Regions from separate parts of the Sporosarcina sp. FSL W7-1349 genome, predicted to be linked through region 4. Evidence: riboswitches for the same ligand, from Rfam matches in the RefSeq annotation. Region 4 holds a riboswitch; each other region holds the start of a gene.
The links. A riboswitch is a leader RNA that binds a small molecule or an ion and turns the genes downstream of it on or off. The one in region 4 is predicted to bind S-adenosylmethionine.
Positions count from the first base shown of each region.

Region 1 (4,333 bases), on a different contig from region 4:
CGGTTTCCGCCGCGTCGAATGCGGAGAAATGAGGGGAATCCTTCCCGAATGTATGCGTCAGGTCAACCCATTCTTTCGACTTCACCAGTTGAATCGCTTCGAGAACTTCATTGGTCAATGTTTTTGTCATGACAAATCCCTGCTTTCTTTATTTTATTTCAACAACTGCAAAATCTTCATTCACTTCGGCAGCCGCCTGCAGCGCTTGTTCGAAATCTGCAATCAAATCATCGACATGCTCGAGACCAACAGAAAAACGCAGCAGGCCGTCGGTGATTCCTCGTTTATCCCGCTCCTCTTTCGGCATTGCCGCGTGGGACATTTGCGCCGGATAGGAGAGGATCGACTCCACTCCGCCAAGACTGACGGCAAATACCGGGATTCGGATATGGTCGACGAATGCTTTCGCCGTTTCTCGATTCGGCAGGCGGAAAGATAGTACTGCCCCGGCGTCCGATGATTGGGCCGCGTGGATGGCATGGCCCGGATGGTCGGCCAATCCCGGGTAATAGACGTGTTCGACTAACGGGTGTTCATTCAAATAATCGGCGATTTTCTTCGCGGAGGCGGACGATTGGGCCAACCGTGCGCCGAGCGTCTTGATGCCCTGGATGAGGGAGAATGAGTCTTGCGCTCCCAAAATGGCTCCGAATGAGTTTTGGATGAAGGCAAGTTGATTGCCTAGTTCTTCATCTTTTGTCACTGCTAATCCAGCGATGATATCGCTATGGCCGGACAAAAATTTCGTTGCGCTATGCAGTACAATATCTACACCGAGTTCAATCGGACGTTGGTAGAGCGGCGTCATGAACGTATTATCCAGGAACGTCAGGCAGCCGTTCGCTTTAGCCAGCTCAACGATAGCGGCGATATCCGTAATCCCAAGACGCGGGTTCGATGGCGTTTCCATGTAAATCACTTTCGTATTCGGGCGGATCGCTTGGGCTGTCGCTTCCAAATCCGCCAAGTCGACAAATGTGTGCTCAATGCCGAATTTCGTTAATACTTGCGTGATGAAACGGAACGTCCCGCCATAGACATCTTCCGTCACCACAATATGGTCCCCAGATTTCAGCAGCATGAAGGCGGACGAGATGGCTGCAATCCCGGATGCGAATGCCAGTCCTCTTGCGCCGCCTTCCAACTCGGCGATGGTCTTTTCCAGCGCATCCCTCGTCGGATTGCCCGAACGGCTATAATCATACGGGCCGAATGAATCGAAATTTTCCTGATGAAAAGTGGAGGATAGATAAATCGGTACATTCACGGCTCCCGTTTTCTGTTCAAAGTTGCCGCTCGTGGATGCGTGGATGAATTTCGTTTCCAATCGCTGGTTGCTCATTGTTGGGGTACCCCGCTTTCCAATTTCGCGAATACTTGCTTCAAGTCGTCAATCAAATCTTCCGCCTCTTCCACACCGACGGAAAAACGCAACAGCCGATCACAGACACCGCGCCGCATCCGTTCTTCTACTGGAATATCGGCATGGGTTTGCGTCGTTGGATAGGTGATGAAGCTTTCCACTCCACCCAAGCTTTCCGCAAATGTAATAAGTTGAAGATTTTCCAGGAATGTTCCGACCCATGCGCTCTCTTTTAAACGGAACGACAGCATGCCGCCTCGTCCGGCATAGAGGACGTCGGTCACTTTCGGTTCGCTCTTCAAATATTCGACAATCGCCTTCGCGTTGGCATCATGTTGTTTCATTCGTAAATGAAGCGTTTTGAGGCCACGGATAATGAGCCAGGAATCGGAAGGGGAGAGCACCGCCCCGATGGCATTATGGTTTTTGCCTAGACGTTCGCAGAGTTCTTCGCCTTTCGCCACGACGAGACCGGCGAGGACGTCGTTATGTCCCCCGATATATTTCGTCGCGCTATGGAGGACGATATCCGCTCCGTCTTCAATCGGACGCTGGAAATAAGGCGTCAAGAAGGTATTATCGACAATTAATAGCAGACCGTGCTGTTTAGCCAGTTTTGCATATGCTGCAAGATCGATTTCCTGCATAAGGGGGTTTGTCGGCGTCTCGATGAATAAAGCCCGAGTGTTTTCGGAAATGAGTTTCTCCACTGCCTCAATATTAGTAAAATCGGTATACGTAGTATGAATTGAATACACATCGGAATAGTAGTCTAAAAGACGATACGTACCTCCGTAAATGTCTTCCGGGACGATGAGTTCATCTCCCGAACGGAATAGGGAAAGGACAAGTTGGATTGCCGCCATCCCTGAACTACAGGCGAAACCCGAATCTCCGTTTTCCAGTTTCGCGATGCCGTCTTCCAAAATCGACCGAGTTGGATTTTTGGTCCGAGTGTAATCATAGCCAGTCGATTTTCCAATGCCGTCATGCTTATAAGCGGTGGATAAATAAATCGGCGGATTGATCGCCCCTGTTTTGGGATCGCTATGATTCCCCAGTTGCACTAACGTCGTTGCCAAACTTCTCTTAGTCATCGTGTTCATCCTTTTCTAAATGAAATCAATTACGCCTCGGCGTAATTGCGAATCGAACAGCGAAGTGTTCGATTTGCCTTAATTTCTGCGTTCTTTGCGGAAAGTAAGGCACCCTCAATGTGATGTCCTTTCAAAATCCGTGAATTCCGCCGGAGGCTTTGGGCCAACAGGATGTTGGTTACTCAGACGTTGCCGCAGGACACGGCGTTCCAAGTCTGAGTTCCCCTATTCAGCGGGAGAATACCCGCTGAATAAGATAAAAAAAGAGCGCCCTTTTCGAAGAAGAGGACCCTCAGTATGTATGAAGTCAATCTCCTTATCTTCAAGGCTGCTCGCCTATTGGAATTAGCACCATACCTGAAATAGGCTGGTTGCCGAGACATCGTAGGGCCAATCCCTCCGTCTCTCTGGATAAGAATACAAATATGAAGTTGTGTGAAAAGATTAATTTATCCAACTCTATCATGAGAATCTTTTTAATGCAAGAGCTATTTTCTAGGGAAGCAACCTTCTGTAGCGAATTGGTTCTCTGTGATAATATGTTCGTATTACATATGGGTAGGAGTGGTAGGAATGGTAGCTAAACATTTGCAGGATTGTACTACTTTGTCCAACGGCGTCCAAATGCCGTGGATGGGCTTGGGGGTTTACCAGTCAAAGGGGGAAGAAGTGGTAGACGCGGTGAAATGGGCATTGGATGCAGGATACCGCAGCATCGATACGGCCGCGATTTATCGCAATGAAGAAGAGGTCGGACGAGCGCTCAAAGAATCGAGTGTTCCGCGTGAGGAAATTTTCGTAACGACAAAAGTGTGGAACTCGGATCAAGGCTTCGAGGCTACGTTAGAGGCATTCGACGATAGTTTGAAACGGTTGGAACTTGAGTACGTCGATCTTTATTTGGTCCATTGGCCGGAAGCTGGAAAATACAAAGAGACGTGGAAAGCGTTGGAAAAGCTCTACAAAGACGGGCGCGCACGGGCAATTGGCGTCTGCAACTTCAACATCCATCATCTGGAGGACTTGATGGCAGACGCGGAAATCATGCCGATGGTCAACCAGGTCGAATACCATCCATGCTTGACACAAGTCGAACTTCTGGCATTTTGCAAGGAGAACGGAATTCAGATGGAAGCATGGTCCCCTCTCATGCGAGGACAGCTTCTGGAAAATCCGGTGTTGGTCGAAATCGCCGAGAAATACGGAAAAACGGTTCCACAAGTGATGCTGCGCTGGGACTTGCAAAACGGCGTCGTGACCATTCCGAAGTCAGTGAAGCAAAGCCGGATCATCGACAATGCGAACGTGTTCGATTTTGAACTCACTGCAGAAGAGGTGGAGGCCATCGGGACGTTGAATGAAAACAAACGCGTCGGTCCGGATCCGGATAACTTCGATTTTACAGGCGTTACCGTGAAACGATGAGGAATATGGAAAATGCCGTGGCAGCCGCCCGGCATTTTTTGATTAGCACGCAAGTTCCCGCGTACTCCGTGTCTTGCGCTTATAAGTTGTGCTTTCTCGCTCATAAGTCTGCGTATGCGCTTATAAGTAGTAGTTCTTCGCACATAACTCGTCGTTCGTGCTCATAAGTCGTACCCTTCGCTCATAACTTTGTCTCCACGCTTATAAGCCCTGCTTCCTCGTTCATAAGTCGTGCCCCTGAAATCATAATCCCCTCACCCGTGCTCATATCCTATCGCCCTACTTCCAGGCCTCGACGCAAACACTCAAATCCCATGAAAACACTGCATTCTCCCGTATCAGTTCCCATGGAAATTGGGAATCCTAAAGGTTAGAACCCGCCAGATTCCGGGTACATGTAGTATACTCGGTATACTAATACATATTTGGAAGTGGAAGAAGGAGATTG
Region 1 covers NZ_JBBOOK010000002.1:160,602-164,934, reverse strand. The annotation lists gene MKY41_RS14725 (cyclase family protein) at 1-130, opposite strand, end outside; gene metC (cystathionine beta-lyase) at 149-1,342, opposite strand; gene MKY41_RS14715 (methionine biosynthesis PLP-dependent protein) at 1,339-2,460, opposite strand; SAM riboswitch class I at 2,774-2,878, opposite strand; gene MKY41_RS14710 (aldo/keto reductase) at 3,034-3,885, shown strand.
Region 1: it holds a riboswitch for S-adenosylmethionine, as region 4 does, so the genes downstream of both, MKY41_RS14715 (methionine biosynthesis PLP-dependent protein) here and metA (homoserine O-acetyltransferase MetA) in region 4, are expected to answer to the same signal.

Region 2 (4,333 bases), on a different contig from region 4:
TCCGAAGATTTCATTCGTTTCGGTTTCCACATCGTTCAGTTTGCCCGCCAATGCTGCGCGGACCATCGCACGTGTATATTTCAGATCCATCCGTTTCCCAACGCCGTAGACGCCGCCAGTCCAGCCTGTGTTGACCAGAAAGACTTGTGCGTTGTGCTCGTCGATTTTATTTCCTAGCATTTCCGCATAGACCATCGCTGGAAGCGGTAGGAACGGTGATCCGAAGCATGTGGAGAATGTTGCTTCCGGAGAAGTGATGCCACGCTCTGTACCTGCCAATTTAGAAGTGAATCCGCTAAGGAAGTGGTACATCGCTTGTTCCTTCGTCAATTTTGAAATCGGAGGCAATACGCCGAATGCATCCGCCGTCAAGAAGACGATGGTTTTCGGGTGGCCTGCGACAGACGGCATGACAATATTCTCGATATTCTGAATCGGGTAAGCTGCACGCGTGTTTTCCGTCAACGAGTTATCATCGTAATCCGGAATGCGTGTATCTTCGTCGATAACGACGTTTTCCAGAACTGAACCGAATTTGATCGCACCGAAGATTTCCGGCTCTTTTTCTTCGGACAAGTTGATGCATTTTGCATAGCATCCGCCTTCGATGTTGAAGACGCCATTATCGGACCAACCGTGCTCATCGTCACCGATCAGCTTGCGGTCAGCATCCGCTGAAAGTGTCGTTTTCCCTGTGCCGGAAAGGCCGAAGAATAGGGCAACATCGCCTGCTTCGCCGACGTTCGCCGAGCAGTGCATCGGAAGGACACCTTGTTCAGGAAGAAGGTAGTTCATGATGGAGAAGATGGATTTTTTCATTTCCCCAGCATATTCCGTACCACCGATCAAAACAATGCGCTTTTCAAGTGAAACGATGATGAAAGTCTCAGAATGAGTACCGTCTACAGCCGGATCTGCTTTGAATGAAGGAGCCGCCAGAATGGTGAACTGGGCTTCGTGCGTTTTCAATTCTTCTTCCGTCGGACGGATGAACAATTGGTGGACGAAGAGGTTCTGCCATGCATATTCGTTGACGACTTGGATAGCCAAGCGAGAGTCCTTATCTGCACCTGCAAATCCTTTGAAAACGAAAAGCTCATCCTTTTTGGAAAGGTGATCCAGCACTTTCGTATATAAGGAATCGAAAATTTCGGAGGAAATCGGCCGGTTCACTTTGCCCCAGTCAATTTTGTCTTTGGAAGACGCTTCCTCGACGATATACTTATCTTCCGGGGAACGTCCTGTATATTTTCCTGTCCGCGCAGTGATGGCTCCGTCTGCTGTAAGCTGAGCCTCTCCACGGGAAGTCGCCTTTTCGACCAGTTGTGGCACCGAAAGCTGGATGTTTACATTTTCTCCTGCAAGAAGATTTTTTAGTGCATCGCCAATTTTCGCTGAAATCATAATGTAAGTACCGTCCTTTGCATATAATCCCTAAATTTTTGGGTGTCCATCACAATTCACGAATAGTATAACACATTACCAATAATAATCTACACTAATTTGCAACCTCAATGAATTAGACACAATTGCCATACATTGTTGACAAGGAAGAAAAAATTTCGTAGCATAGGTATGAACGGATACTCTTATCCCGAGCTGGTGGAGGGGTCAGGCCCTATGAAACCCGGCAACCTGCAAAGACATAATCGTCTGCGAGAAGGTGCCAAACCTGGACCAAGGTAAAATTCCTTGAACGATAAGAGTGAAAGGTGCTTTTCGAAATCATGCCTTTCCTCATGTTTTTACGTGAGTGAAGGGCTTTTTTTATTAGATTGCCCTTTATCCCTCGTGTTAAAGCTCGAAATGGCTTAAAGTTTGTACTTCATTCTGGACAAACTTAACATGGGACTTATGAGTACCGTATCAATCTCGTAGGATATAGGAGGAAATTGTATGTCAAACCGTAAATTGTTCACGTCAGAATCTGTAACCGAGGGCCATCCGGATAAAATGTGCGATCAGATTTCGGACGCTATCCTCGACGCCATCTTAAAGGAAGATGCGAATGCACGGGTGGCTTGCGAAACAACAATCACGACCGGGCTAGTCTTGGTCACAGGTGAAATTACGACAACTACGTATGTGGATATTCCGAAAGTGGTACGGGAAACGGTGAAGGGAATCGGATATACACGCGCGAAATTCGGATTCGACTGGGAAACATCGGCGGTTCTCACTTCCATCGATGAGCAATCTCCTGAAATTGCAGCAGGAGTTGACCAAGCATTGGAAGCACGGGAAGGGACGATGACGGACGAAGAGTTAGAAGCAATTGGGGCAGGAGACCAAGGTCTCATGTTCGGATTTGCTTGTAATGAAACACCGGAATTAATGCCTTTGCCGATCAGTTTGGCACATAAATTGTCACGTCGCCTGTCCGAAGTGCGCAAAGAGGAAATCCTCCCTTATTTGCGTCCGGACGGAAAAACACAAGTGACAGTGGAATACGATGAGGAGAATAAACCGGTACGGATCGACACGATCGTCATCTCGACGCAGCATCATCCAGAAGTGACCATTGAGCAGATCACCCGGGATATGAAAGAAGTCGTCATCGGTGCGGTCGTTCCGGAAGAGTTGTTGGATGAAGACACAAAATATTTCATTAATCCATCCGGAAGATTTGTCATCGGGGGCCCTCAAGGGGATGCGGGTCTGACAGGCCGAAAAATCATCGTCGATACATACGGCGGCTATGCGCGGCACGGCGGCGGTGCGTTTTCAGGGAAAGACGCGACGAAAGTTGACCGCTCTGCCTCCTATGCGGCACGGTATGTAGCGAAAAACATTGTGGCGGCAGATTTGGCGGATCGTTGTGAAGTACAACTGGCTTACGCAATCGGAGTGGCTAAACCGGTCTCGATCAATGTTGATACATTTGGCACCGGTAAAATTGAAGAGAGCAAATTAGTGGACTTGGTACGAGAGTTGTTCGACCTGCGTCCGGCCGGCATTATTAAAATGCTCGACCTGCGCCGCCCAATTTATCAGCAAACGGCGGCATACGGACATTTCGGACGTACCGATATCGAATTGCCATGGGAACAGACGGATAAAGCGAATGCGCTCAGGGAGTTGGCGGAGCGCGTGATTGGATGATTGAATGATTAAAGGAAGGGCGCCCGAAAATGGCGGCCTTCCTTTTGGATTTTGCGAAGCGCTGATACTGTACTCTCACGCTATAACTCTCATCAATCTTTGATGTATTGAGTCAAGTGCTGATAACCCGCGCCATATGCTGATATTTTGCTCCAATGACTGATACTTCATTTCAAACGCTGATACATTGCATCAACAGCCGATACTTAGATCCACTTGCTGATAGTTTGTGCCAAGCGCTGTTATCTTACACCGAACCCTGATACCTCAATCCAAGCGCCAAACTTTATCTTTTCAATTGCCCTCAGCTTCATTCCACCCAATCAGTTTTGCAAACTCTTATAATACTGCCCTTTCTCCGCGTATTCCCGGACGATGCGTTCCATATCTTTTTTATCGTCGTCGTTTAGTTCACGCACGACTTTAGCGGGGGAGCCCATGACCAATGTGTGGGGCGGCACTTTTTTACCCGGAGGGACTAAACTGCCTGCCCCGACAAATGCGCCTTCTCCGATTTCCGCTCCATCCAACACGATGGCGCCCATCCCAACGAGCGCTCCTTTGCGGATTGTGCAGCTATGTAGTGTCACTTGGTGGCCGATCGACACTTCGTCTTCCAGCACCAATGGACGATTGGGGCTTTGATGGAGGCAGCAGAGGTCTTGGATGTTGACCTTGCTCCCGATAATGGTCGGGGAGACATCCCCGCGGATGACGGTGTTGAACCAGATGGAGGATTCTGGACCGATTGTCACGTCTCCCGTAATAGTTGTATACTCTGCAATGTAAACGGACGGATCGATTTTAGGGGTCTTGTCTTTATATGGATAAATCATTTCGTTCTCCCTCTTCCTCTAGTGGTGTATAATTATCCTAACAAAGTTCGGGTTTTTATTGAACTGAAAACGGTAAAAATAAGAGTAGACGATGGATAGATGAGGAGGTTGCTCATGTGGAAATGGGAAGCGGACGGACAGCCTAAGGCGGTCGCAGTCATCGTTCACAGTGCGTATGAACATCATAACCGTTTCGCATGGTTGATCCAGAAACTGAGAGCTAGCGGTTACCATGTCGTAACCGGAGATTTGCCCGGCCATGGGGAGGAGAGCGGCAGAAGGATTCATAATGAATCCTTCCGTACATATGAAGAGTATGTCAAGAAATTGATCGGTGTCGGATTGGCGGATCATTTGCCTCTGTTTGTGTTTGGGCATGGACTAGGGGCGACCTT
Region 2 covers NZ_JBBOOK010000003.1:305,793-310,125, forward strand. The annotation lists gene pckA (phosphoenolpyruvate carboxykinase (ATP)) at 1-1,404, opposite strand, end outside; SAM riboswitch class I at 1,587-1,706, shown strand; gene metK (methionine adenosyltransferase) at 1,897-3,102, shown strand; gene MKY41_RS20105 (gamma carbonic anhydrase) at 3,426-3,938, opposite strand; gene MKY41_RS20110 (alpha/beta hydrolase) at 4,053-4,333, shown strand, end outside.
Region 2: it holds a riboswitch for S-adenosylmethionine, as region 4 does, so the genes downstream of both, metK (methionine adenosyltransferase) here and metA (homoserine O-acetyltransferase MetA) in region 4, are expected to answer to the same signal.

Region 3 (4,333 bases), on a different contig from region 4:
TTATATTTTTTTGAATAAACGCCGATCGGTTCGATATGGATGGCGCCTGCATTGACAAATTCATAGCCAAAGTCAGCCATTTGACCTTCCATATACGGGATATGTTGAAAATAGTTCGCATCCAAAGCTTTTGCCTCTAAATCTTTGTTCGGCAATACATAATCTTGATAGGTTTCAATTTCCAGCTCAATGCCCTTTTCCTCTAATAACGGTTTGGCCTCTTCCAGAATAATCGCATGTGGTGTATTGGAAGCACCTACGACAAGCTTAGTCGCTTCTTCTTGTGTGTTATCTTCAGCTTTTTCTCCAACATCTGTTGTTTCTCCAGCATCCGTTGTATCTTGGCCACTCGTCCCCGCATCTTTCGTTCCGCAAGCGGCAAGAGATAGGACAAGTATCGCAAATAAGATCCCAGCTATTAACTTCTTCATCTACTTCATTCTCCTTTATTGTTTAGAATTTATGGTGAACAGGGGACCCGTTACAAACTGCCGACACTCAATCCGACTGTCTACAAGCTGTAACAAGGTTGCCTGTTGTTCCCTAACGTATTACCGTTTGTCCAACTGCTTGACGATCATGTCTCCAATGATTTGGATAATGAAGACGATGATCAATATTAATATGGTCGCCACCAACGTAACATCATTCCGGCCACGTTGAAAACCATCTAGATAGGCAAGGTTTCCAAGCCCTCCCGCTCCGATGATTCCCGCCATGGCGGTATATCCGACAAGCGCGATAGCGGTCACCGTAATACCTGAGACTAGTGCTGGCATGGATTCCGGCAGTAGCACTTTAAAGATGATCGTCCTTGTTTTTGCACCCATCGACTTGGCAGCTTCAATGACGCCTTTATCGATTTCCTGTAAGGCGATCAACACCATTCTGCCATAAAACGGTGCGGCCCCGATGATCAAAGCCGGCAACGCTGCATTCGGCCCACGCATCGTGCCGACGAGTAAAGTAGTAAATGGGATTAGCAATATGATCAGGATGATGAAGGGAATCGAGCGGAATATATTAACGAATGCGCCCGTCACGACGTTGACTGCTCTATTTTTCCATAGCTGCCCAGGACTTGATAAAAACAGCAACACGCCGAGCGCAATCCCGAAAACAAATGTGAAAAACGTTGAAATGGCTGACATATACATAGTCTCCATAGTCGCTTCCCACATTTTGTCCCATTTCACATTTGGAAACATTTCTTCAATCATTGCCGATCACCTCCGTCTGAACACCTTGCTCATGAAGATAGTGAATCGCCTCGGCAATCGGCTTCTTCTCACCAACAAACTGGAGGATCAGTGTCCCATAAGCTCCGCCTCGCGTCGTAGAAATATTGCCTTGCACAATATTGACTTCAATCGGAAACTTTCGGATGAGACTGGCGAGGACCGGCTGTTCCGTCCGTTCTCCAACGAAGACCAGTTTAATCAGTTCACCAGCTGGAATCTCTTTCTTCATATGACGTAAAGCTTGCTTTGCATCGGCCGGCTCCGTTAGTTGGGAAACGAAACGTTTGGTGATTTCAGCCTGCGGCGACTGGAAAACATCCAGGACGTTCCCCATCTCAACAATCTTCCCTGATTCCATGACAGCCACCCGATGGCAAATTTTCCGAATGACGTGCATTTCATGAGTAATCAGGACAATCGTCAGCCCTAACCGCTCATTAATGCTCGTTAACAGATCCAAAATGGAATCTGTCGTTTCCGGATCGAGAGCAGATGTCGCTTCATCACATAGGAGCACCTCAGGATCATTGGCAAGTGCACGGGCTATACCGACACGCTGTTTTTGACCACCTGATAATTCGGAGGGATAGGCATTTTCCCGACCTGTCAACCCTACCAGATCAATCAGTTCCTTCACTTTCCGTTCGCGATCCCCTTTTCGGACCCCTGCGATTTCAAGCGGGAACGCTATATTCTCTTTAACCGTCCGAGACCAGAGCAAGTTGAAATGTTGGAAAATCATACTTACCTTTTGCCGTGCCTCTCTCAACTCTTTGCCTTGAATTGCCGACATTTCCCGACCGCCTATGAAGACATTCCCACTGGTCGGCATCTCGAGGCCGTTCAGCAGACGGATCATGGTACTTTTCCCGGCTCCACTATAGCCGATGATACCGAAAATTTCTCCATCCGCAATTTCAAGCGACACGGAATCCACCGCTCGAATACGAGTTGAACCGGTGCCAAACTCTTTATTGACATCTGATAACCGAATCATCTTTTCACCTCTACAAAATCTATGACATCCGCTGAATAAAGAAAAAAACCTTCCCGCAGACGGCAGAAAGGCTTGACGTTTTCATTAGGAATGAATGTCCATCCGATCTCTCATCTTTCAAAGCGCGTTCGCTTTGCGTGATTTGGCACCATTTCACTTGCGTGACGGTTGCCGGGCTTCATAGGGCACTATCCCTCCACCACTCATAATAAGAGTAAACTATTCAAATGATAAATCAAAATTTAACATATGAACGCTCCAACTGTCAACTGATTTTCTCAAGAAGATATGGAACCGAATGGAAAGCATAGATCTTATGTTCAAGCCGGCCATCCTTCTGAATCAAAAGACAGGGAACACTTTCGATTTCATAGGCCAGTGCCAGAGACTGTTCGTAATTCAAATCTGCTTTGCCTATTGGTAAATCCGGTTTCATGGCTGTGACCACTTCCATCATCTTGCTGGCAACGGCACAGGTGCCACACATCGGCGTATATAAATAATAGACAGCCATTCGTGACTTCTCCATATGCATTTCCCATTGTTCTCGAGTCCAACTTTCCAATTGTTCCTCATTCCTTCAAAATAAAAATTCCGGGTGGATTTTAAAATCTGCACCAAGTAAAATCGTGGCTAATATCTTATAAGGGGTTTTCTCGACTTCCTTATATATTTTGTCGGTATATAAATGGATGAATTCAGGATACTCGCGTTTGAATAACGCTCGGATTTTCTCGCCCGATTCGTCCGCATCCAAAAATACAAAGACCTCGTATTCTTCGTAAGGTTCCACTAATTCTTCCAGTCGATACGTGCTGACCGTGCCGTTTGTACAAATGATCTGGACAGGCTCTGCCAAGACTTTCAAAAGGCGCTTTCGATCCGACCCGCCCTCGACGATGATGATTTTCATCTCTTCCATAGCACACATTCCCCCTGCCGGATTCGTACTATTTCAACGGATGCTTTCAATCAAGTTAGTTTCGGCGTATTGGCACCAGCTTATCACTTATGGAAGTAAAAGATCCGCTCTTTTACCGCTTTAACTGAAAATAAAGTCAAAGACGCCGACACGAGGGCGGCGTCATCTACTAATTATTCACCAACAGTCATTTCTTCGTACGCTTCTGCAGTCATCAGCGCATCCAACTGGGACGGGTCAGAAGCTTCCACGACGATCATCCATGCGCCTTCATATGGCGATTCATTCACCAATTCCGGGCTATCTTCCAATTCTTCGTTCACTTCCACAACTTTCCCGCTGATCGGCGCGTAAAGTTCGGAAACCGTCTTTACGGATTCCACACTGCCGAACGGCTCGTCCGCTTTCACTTCGTCTCCCACGGATGGAAGCTCGACGAAGACGATATCGCCTAGTTCAGATTGCGCGAAGTGTGTAATTCCGATACGGTATTTACCGCCTTCATCTTTTACCCACTCATGTTCTTCAGAATAACGCAAATCCTTCGGTGTGCTCATTTCTAACCCCTCCACAATAGATTCATTCCATTTAATTTTGACATACTCCTTGTATAAAGACAAGAAATGAAATTAGCTTCCCCAGACGTCCTGAAACTGCTCTTCCTTGAACCCCACCGTAGCTTTTTCAGCACTCGCGATGATCGGTCGCTTGATCAACATGCCATCGGATGCCAGCAAGCTGATCTTCTCGTCATCGCTCATCGTCGGCAACTTCTCTTTCAAGTTCAACTCCCGATATTTCATCCCGCTCGTGTTGAAGAATTTTTTTAATTCCAATCCGGACAGCCCGATAATGTTCCGCAATTCTTCTTCCGTTGGCGGGTTTTCAGCAATGTTCACCTCATTGAACTGAAATTCCTTCTCTTCCAGCCACTTTTTCGCCTTTCGGCATGTCCCACATTTCGGATAACCATAATATGTAAGCCCCATGAATTTGCACCTCCGTTTTCTCCAGTATACCAAAAAGCGCCCGGAACCTAAAAACGGATAGGTCCCGAGCACTGAAGTGAGGTCGACTTACACGATATATTTTTCCGCTTCGATCAGCTTTTCCGCCGCTTCCCGTTTTTTCGCAATGATGTTGTAAGGATTCGAGCGGGTCAATTTCCGCAGG
Region 3 covers NZ_JBBOOK010000003.1:221,704-226,036, reverse strand. The annotation lists gene MKY41_RS19610 (MetQ/NlpA family ABC transporter substrate-binding protein) at 1-431, opposite strand, end outside; gene MKY41_RS19605 (methionine ABC transporter permease) at 552-1,220, opposite strand; gene MKY41_RS19600 (methionine ABC transporter ATP-binding protein) at 1,213-2,238, opposite strand; SAM riboswitch class I at 2,346-2,453, opposite strand; gene MKY41_RS19595 (thioredoxin family protein) at 2,504-2,803, opposite strand; gene MKY41_RS19590 (toprim domain-containing protein) at 2,819-3,160, opposite strand; gene gcvH (glycine cleavage system protein GcvH) at 3,334-3,717, opposite strand; gene MKY41_RS19580 (arsenate reductase family protein) at 3,790-4,149, opposite strand; gene MKY41_RS19575 (acyl-CoA dehydrogenase family protein) at 4,237-4,333, opposite strand, start outside.
Region 3: it holds a riboswitch for S-adenosylmethionine, as region 4 does, so the genes downstream of both, MKY41_RS19600 (methionine ABC transporter ATP-binding protein) here and metA (homoserine O-acetyltransferase MetA) in region 4, are expected to answer to the same signal.

Region 4 (4,333 bases):
TTCCGATAGATGGCGGAATGATGATCGGTGTTCATATATAAGCCCATATGACCCTCCCTTTCTTACTTATCTTATGCCTTGTAAAGAATTTAGCTACTTGAAATCAAATCCTATAAGTTTAGTGGTATTATAAAAAGAGAAGGTCATGAGGAGTGTATAGAAATGGAAACATTCATCAAAACGGAGAAGCAGAAAAAGCTTTTACATAAGATCAATGAACTGAAACCTCGTTTTAAAGAAAGAGAACCACAATTGGATGCGCTCGGTTCTTTCCCCTATGAGGACTTCCAAGATTTGAAGAAAATCGATTATCATCGGCTAACTTTGCCAAAAGAGTACGGCGGCCAAGGATTGGGCTTGTATGAATATATTTTAGCCCAAGAAGCGATTTCAGAAGGCAGCGGATCGACTGGTCTGTCGATCGGTTGGCATAATGGGATCATTCTGCAATACGTCGAAAATCGGCATTGGGACGAGGAAGCCGCAGATTGGCTCTTGAAGGAGATTGGAAAAGGAGCGCTCATCAATACGGCAGCTTCCGAAAACAATGCTGGGAGCCCGTTGCGCGGCGCACTGCCGACCACGACTGTCAAAGCAGCTGGAGATGAATTGATTGTCCATGGGGAGAAGACTTACACTTCGGTCTCCCCCGTTCTCGATTACTTCCTTGTGACAGCGACCAACGAAAACGACGAGGTGGATCTGATCATCATTCCTCGCCATGCTCCTGGCGTGTCGATCAAAGAGACATGGGATATGCTGGCGATGCGCGGCACGGCTAGCCATAACCTGGTATTAGACAATGTGAAGGTGCCGGTGTCCAACATCCTTCAGCGTAACTCATTGAAGAAGCCGGAAAACAAAGGATGGCTACTCCATATTCCCTCATGTTATATCGGGATAGCAACAGCTGCCAGATCGCATGCGTTGGAATTTGCCACTTCCTATGTCCCGACGTCCTTAGGCAAGCCGATTGCCGAAGCACCGAACATCAAGCAGCTAATCGGCGAAATGGAGCTGGAACTGGCAACGGCACGCCATCTTCTTTACGGTACGATTGAGCGCTATGAACAGGCAAAGGACCGTTCCCATTTCGACGAGGCGCTCAGTGTTACGAAAGTGGCCGTCACCAACGCAGCGATCCAAGTCGTGGACAAGGCGATGCGCATTGTCGGATCCCGCGCATTATCCGAATCCAATCCGATGCACCGGTATTATTTGAACGTACGGGCAGGTCTTTATAATCCACCGATGGAAGACATGGAAAAGACGAAACTCGCTCAACAGGCGATTCAAAAGTTCTTAAGTAAATGAAAAAACGCCTCGCCAATCGACAGATCGGCGAGGGACAGCCCTTAATTCCATTCGTAAGGGGTTTGTTGGTAAACATAGTAGTTCAGCCAATTGGAAAACAAAAGATGTGTATGGGAGCGCCAGGAGTTGACCGGGCTTGCATTCACATCGTCGTTCGGGAAATAGTTTTCAGGCAGTGCAATATCGATGCCTTTTTGCAAATCACGCTCGTACTCTTCAGCCAACGTCGTGGCGTCGTATTCCAGGTGGCCGGTAATCATAATATGCTTTTCATCTTTGGAAATGATAATAAAGGCTCCTGCATCGTCCGATTTGGCCAATAGGATTAAACGTGGATCGTTTTCGATATCTTCCAGAGCCACTTCCGTATAACGGGAATGCGGTGCTTTGAATTCATCATTGAATCCGCGGGCCAGATTGATCGTAGGATCGGTCAACGTATGATCGTAGACCCCGGAGCACTTATGAGGAAGCTCATGCTTATTAATGCCGTAATGATGGTATAACGCGGCTTGGGCCCCCCAACAGATATGGAGCACGGAAGTGACATTGTCCTTCGACCAGTCCATGATCGTTTTCAATTCTTCCCAATAATTCACATCTTCGAATTCCAAATGTTCGATAGGGGCACCCGTGATGATCATTCCGTCAAAACGGCGGTTTTTTACTTCATCGAATGTTTGATAGAAGGCGTCTAAATGGAATTTGCTCGTATTCTTCGATTCATGTGTAGCCATCGTCATGAACGTAATATTCACCTGCAACGGCGTATTTCCCAACAGCCGTAGGAGCTGTAATTCGGTCTTCTCCTTTTCCGGCATCAAGTTCAAGATTATAATATTCAACGGACGAATATCTTGTGAAACGGCCCGGTCCTCGTCCATGACAAAGATTTTTTCTTCTTTCAGTAATTCGCCTGCCGGCAAGTGTTTCGGAATATTAATCGGCATAACCCATCTCTCCCTTTTCATAATATCTACTCAATTACGCCTCGGTGTAAATACGTCCAAATTTTGATTGGCCTTCATTTCTGCGTTCTTTACGGCAATTTAGAAACTGGACGTCGAGTCCTTTAGTTGCCAACCTTAACTCATTTCAAAATCTTTGACATACGCCGGAGGCCCTTAACTGAAATCAGCCAGCTGACATTAGTTAAAATCAAATACAGAAAACCCTCTTTTCTATATGATAAGAAAAGAGGGTTTTGTCATTCGCTCTGTTCTTATCTCTCAAGAATTCAATCTTGATGGAAGTAGCACCTTTCTCACGGAGTGGAGGTTGCTGAAGCGTCATCGGGCCAGGTCCCTCAGCTTCTCTTGATAAGAATATTTGATTGTATTGTTTAGGCTATCCTTAATTATACTATTAAAAACTGGAAAGTAAACGTCCTTTTCTCTGAGTTTAGAATCTTCTGCTTGATACCCGATAATTTCTGTTATAGGACTTTTTCTTATTTCTGGCGTTTTTTTTATTTTCCAGTACAATGAAGATAAGTTATATAAAAAATAGAAGTAAAGGAGAATTCAACTATATGCGAAGTTTAGGTATTGTGAGAAAGGTAGACCAGTTGGGCCGCATCGTCATTCCAAAAGAATTACGAAATACGTTGCAACTAGGTACAGGGACTCCGATGGAGATTTTTGTGGATGAGGATATGATCCTATTACGCAAATACACAATCAGTGAAGCCTGTGCTGTAACAGGTGAAGTGACTCCGGAAAACAAGATGTATTCCAACGGCATGTACTTGAGTCCGAAAGGCGCCCAGATTCTTCTGGACGAAATTGCACAGAATCAATAATCGTGGAATTATTTTCTATTGAAAACAATCCACTGCTCGTATATAATCAATATACAAGCTGCATTGTTCGTATACACATTAAGTTTTAACCTTTAAGCTGTAAAAGGGAGTTTTATATAAGAACTGGAATGGCAGGCCCGATTTCTTAGGCAATCGGGACAAACAGGAACGTTCTTGCGAACACCCACTTTGAGGAGTGGTGGTTTAAAACTTTCATGATTAACGATACGGCAAAGGCGGCTTTTCTAAAGCTTATTATATCAATGTTTATAAGCAAGCGCCGTCCAAATTGGGCGGTGTTTTTTTGTATTTACAAGAGGATTGGGGTTAAAACGGGGATAAAATTGTTTCCAAATATCACTACCTTTTGATGAAATATAAGAAAATAGGTAATAAGAGGAGGCTGCCATTGAAACGGCTAGTCATAACAGGCTATAAACAACATGAACTCGGTATTTTCGATGAAAAACACCCCGGCATCCGCTTTGTGAAGAAAGCGATTGAGAAACGGCTGACTTCTTTATTGGATGAGGGACTGGAATGGGTGCTCATCAGCGGACAATTGGGCGTCGAGACATGGGCGGCGGAGGTCGTTCTGGATTTGCAAGAGGAATACCCCGATTTGCATCTCGCCGTCATGCCGCCTTTTTTGGAGCAAGAGAAGAACTGGAACGAGACGAAACAGGAGAAATATCATTCCATCGTCGCCCAAGCCGATTTTTATAAACCACTCACCAATAAACCATATGAAGCGCCGTGGCAATTCATTGAGAAAGATAAGTTTTTCTTGAGGAATTCAGATGGGATGCTGCTTGTGTATGACGAGGAGAATGAGGGATCGCCAAAATTTGTCAAGCGGATGGCGGATCAGTTCGCGGAGAAAACCGGTTATGTAGTACTCTCGATTACGGCGGATGATTTGCAGGTCGTCGCGGAAGAGGAACAGTTGCAGGATATGTACCAAGCTTCCGATTTTGACATGTCGTGAAGCTTGGTTTTTGTTCATTTCTTTGGATTGATCTTATTCTTATTCTCTTTTTTGGCTGCATTGTTCTGCCCGATCACTTGGAGGTCGTCCACGCTTCGGTCATAGCCATATCCGTATTCTTCCCGGTCTTTTTGGTTCTTGTTGTTTTTATTCGCAGTCATTCGTATCACCTCCACTCTGTTAGACTGTTCTCTTCCGGTGCTTTTATGCGAAAAGATTGGATTGCTTGC
Region 4 covers NZ_JBBOOK010000001.1:15,383-19,715, reverse strand. The annotation lists gene MKY41_RS00120 (hypothetical protein) at 1-47, opposite strand, end outside; gene MKY41_RS00115 (acyl-CoA dehydrogenase family protein) at 163-1,314, shown strand; gene metA (homoserine O-acetyltransferase MetA) at 1,356-2,264, opposite strand; SAM riboswitch class I at 2,534-2,640, opposite strand; gene MKY41_RS00105 (AbrB/MazE/SpoVT family DNA-binding domain-containing protein) at 2,846-3,115, shown strand; RNA gene ssrS (6S RNA) at 3,168-3,362, shown strand; gene MKY41_RS00095 (DUF1273 domain-containing protein) at 3,486-4,103, shown strand; gene MKY41_RS00090 (hypothetical protein) at 4,118-4,264, opposite strand.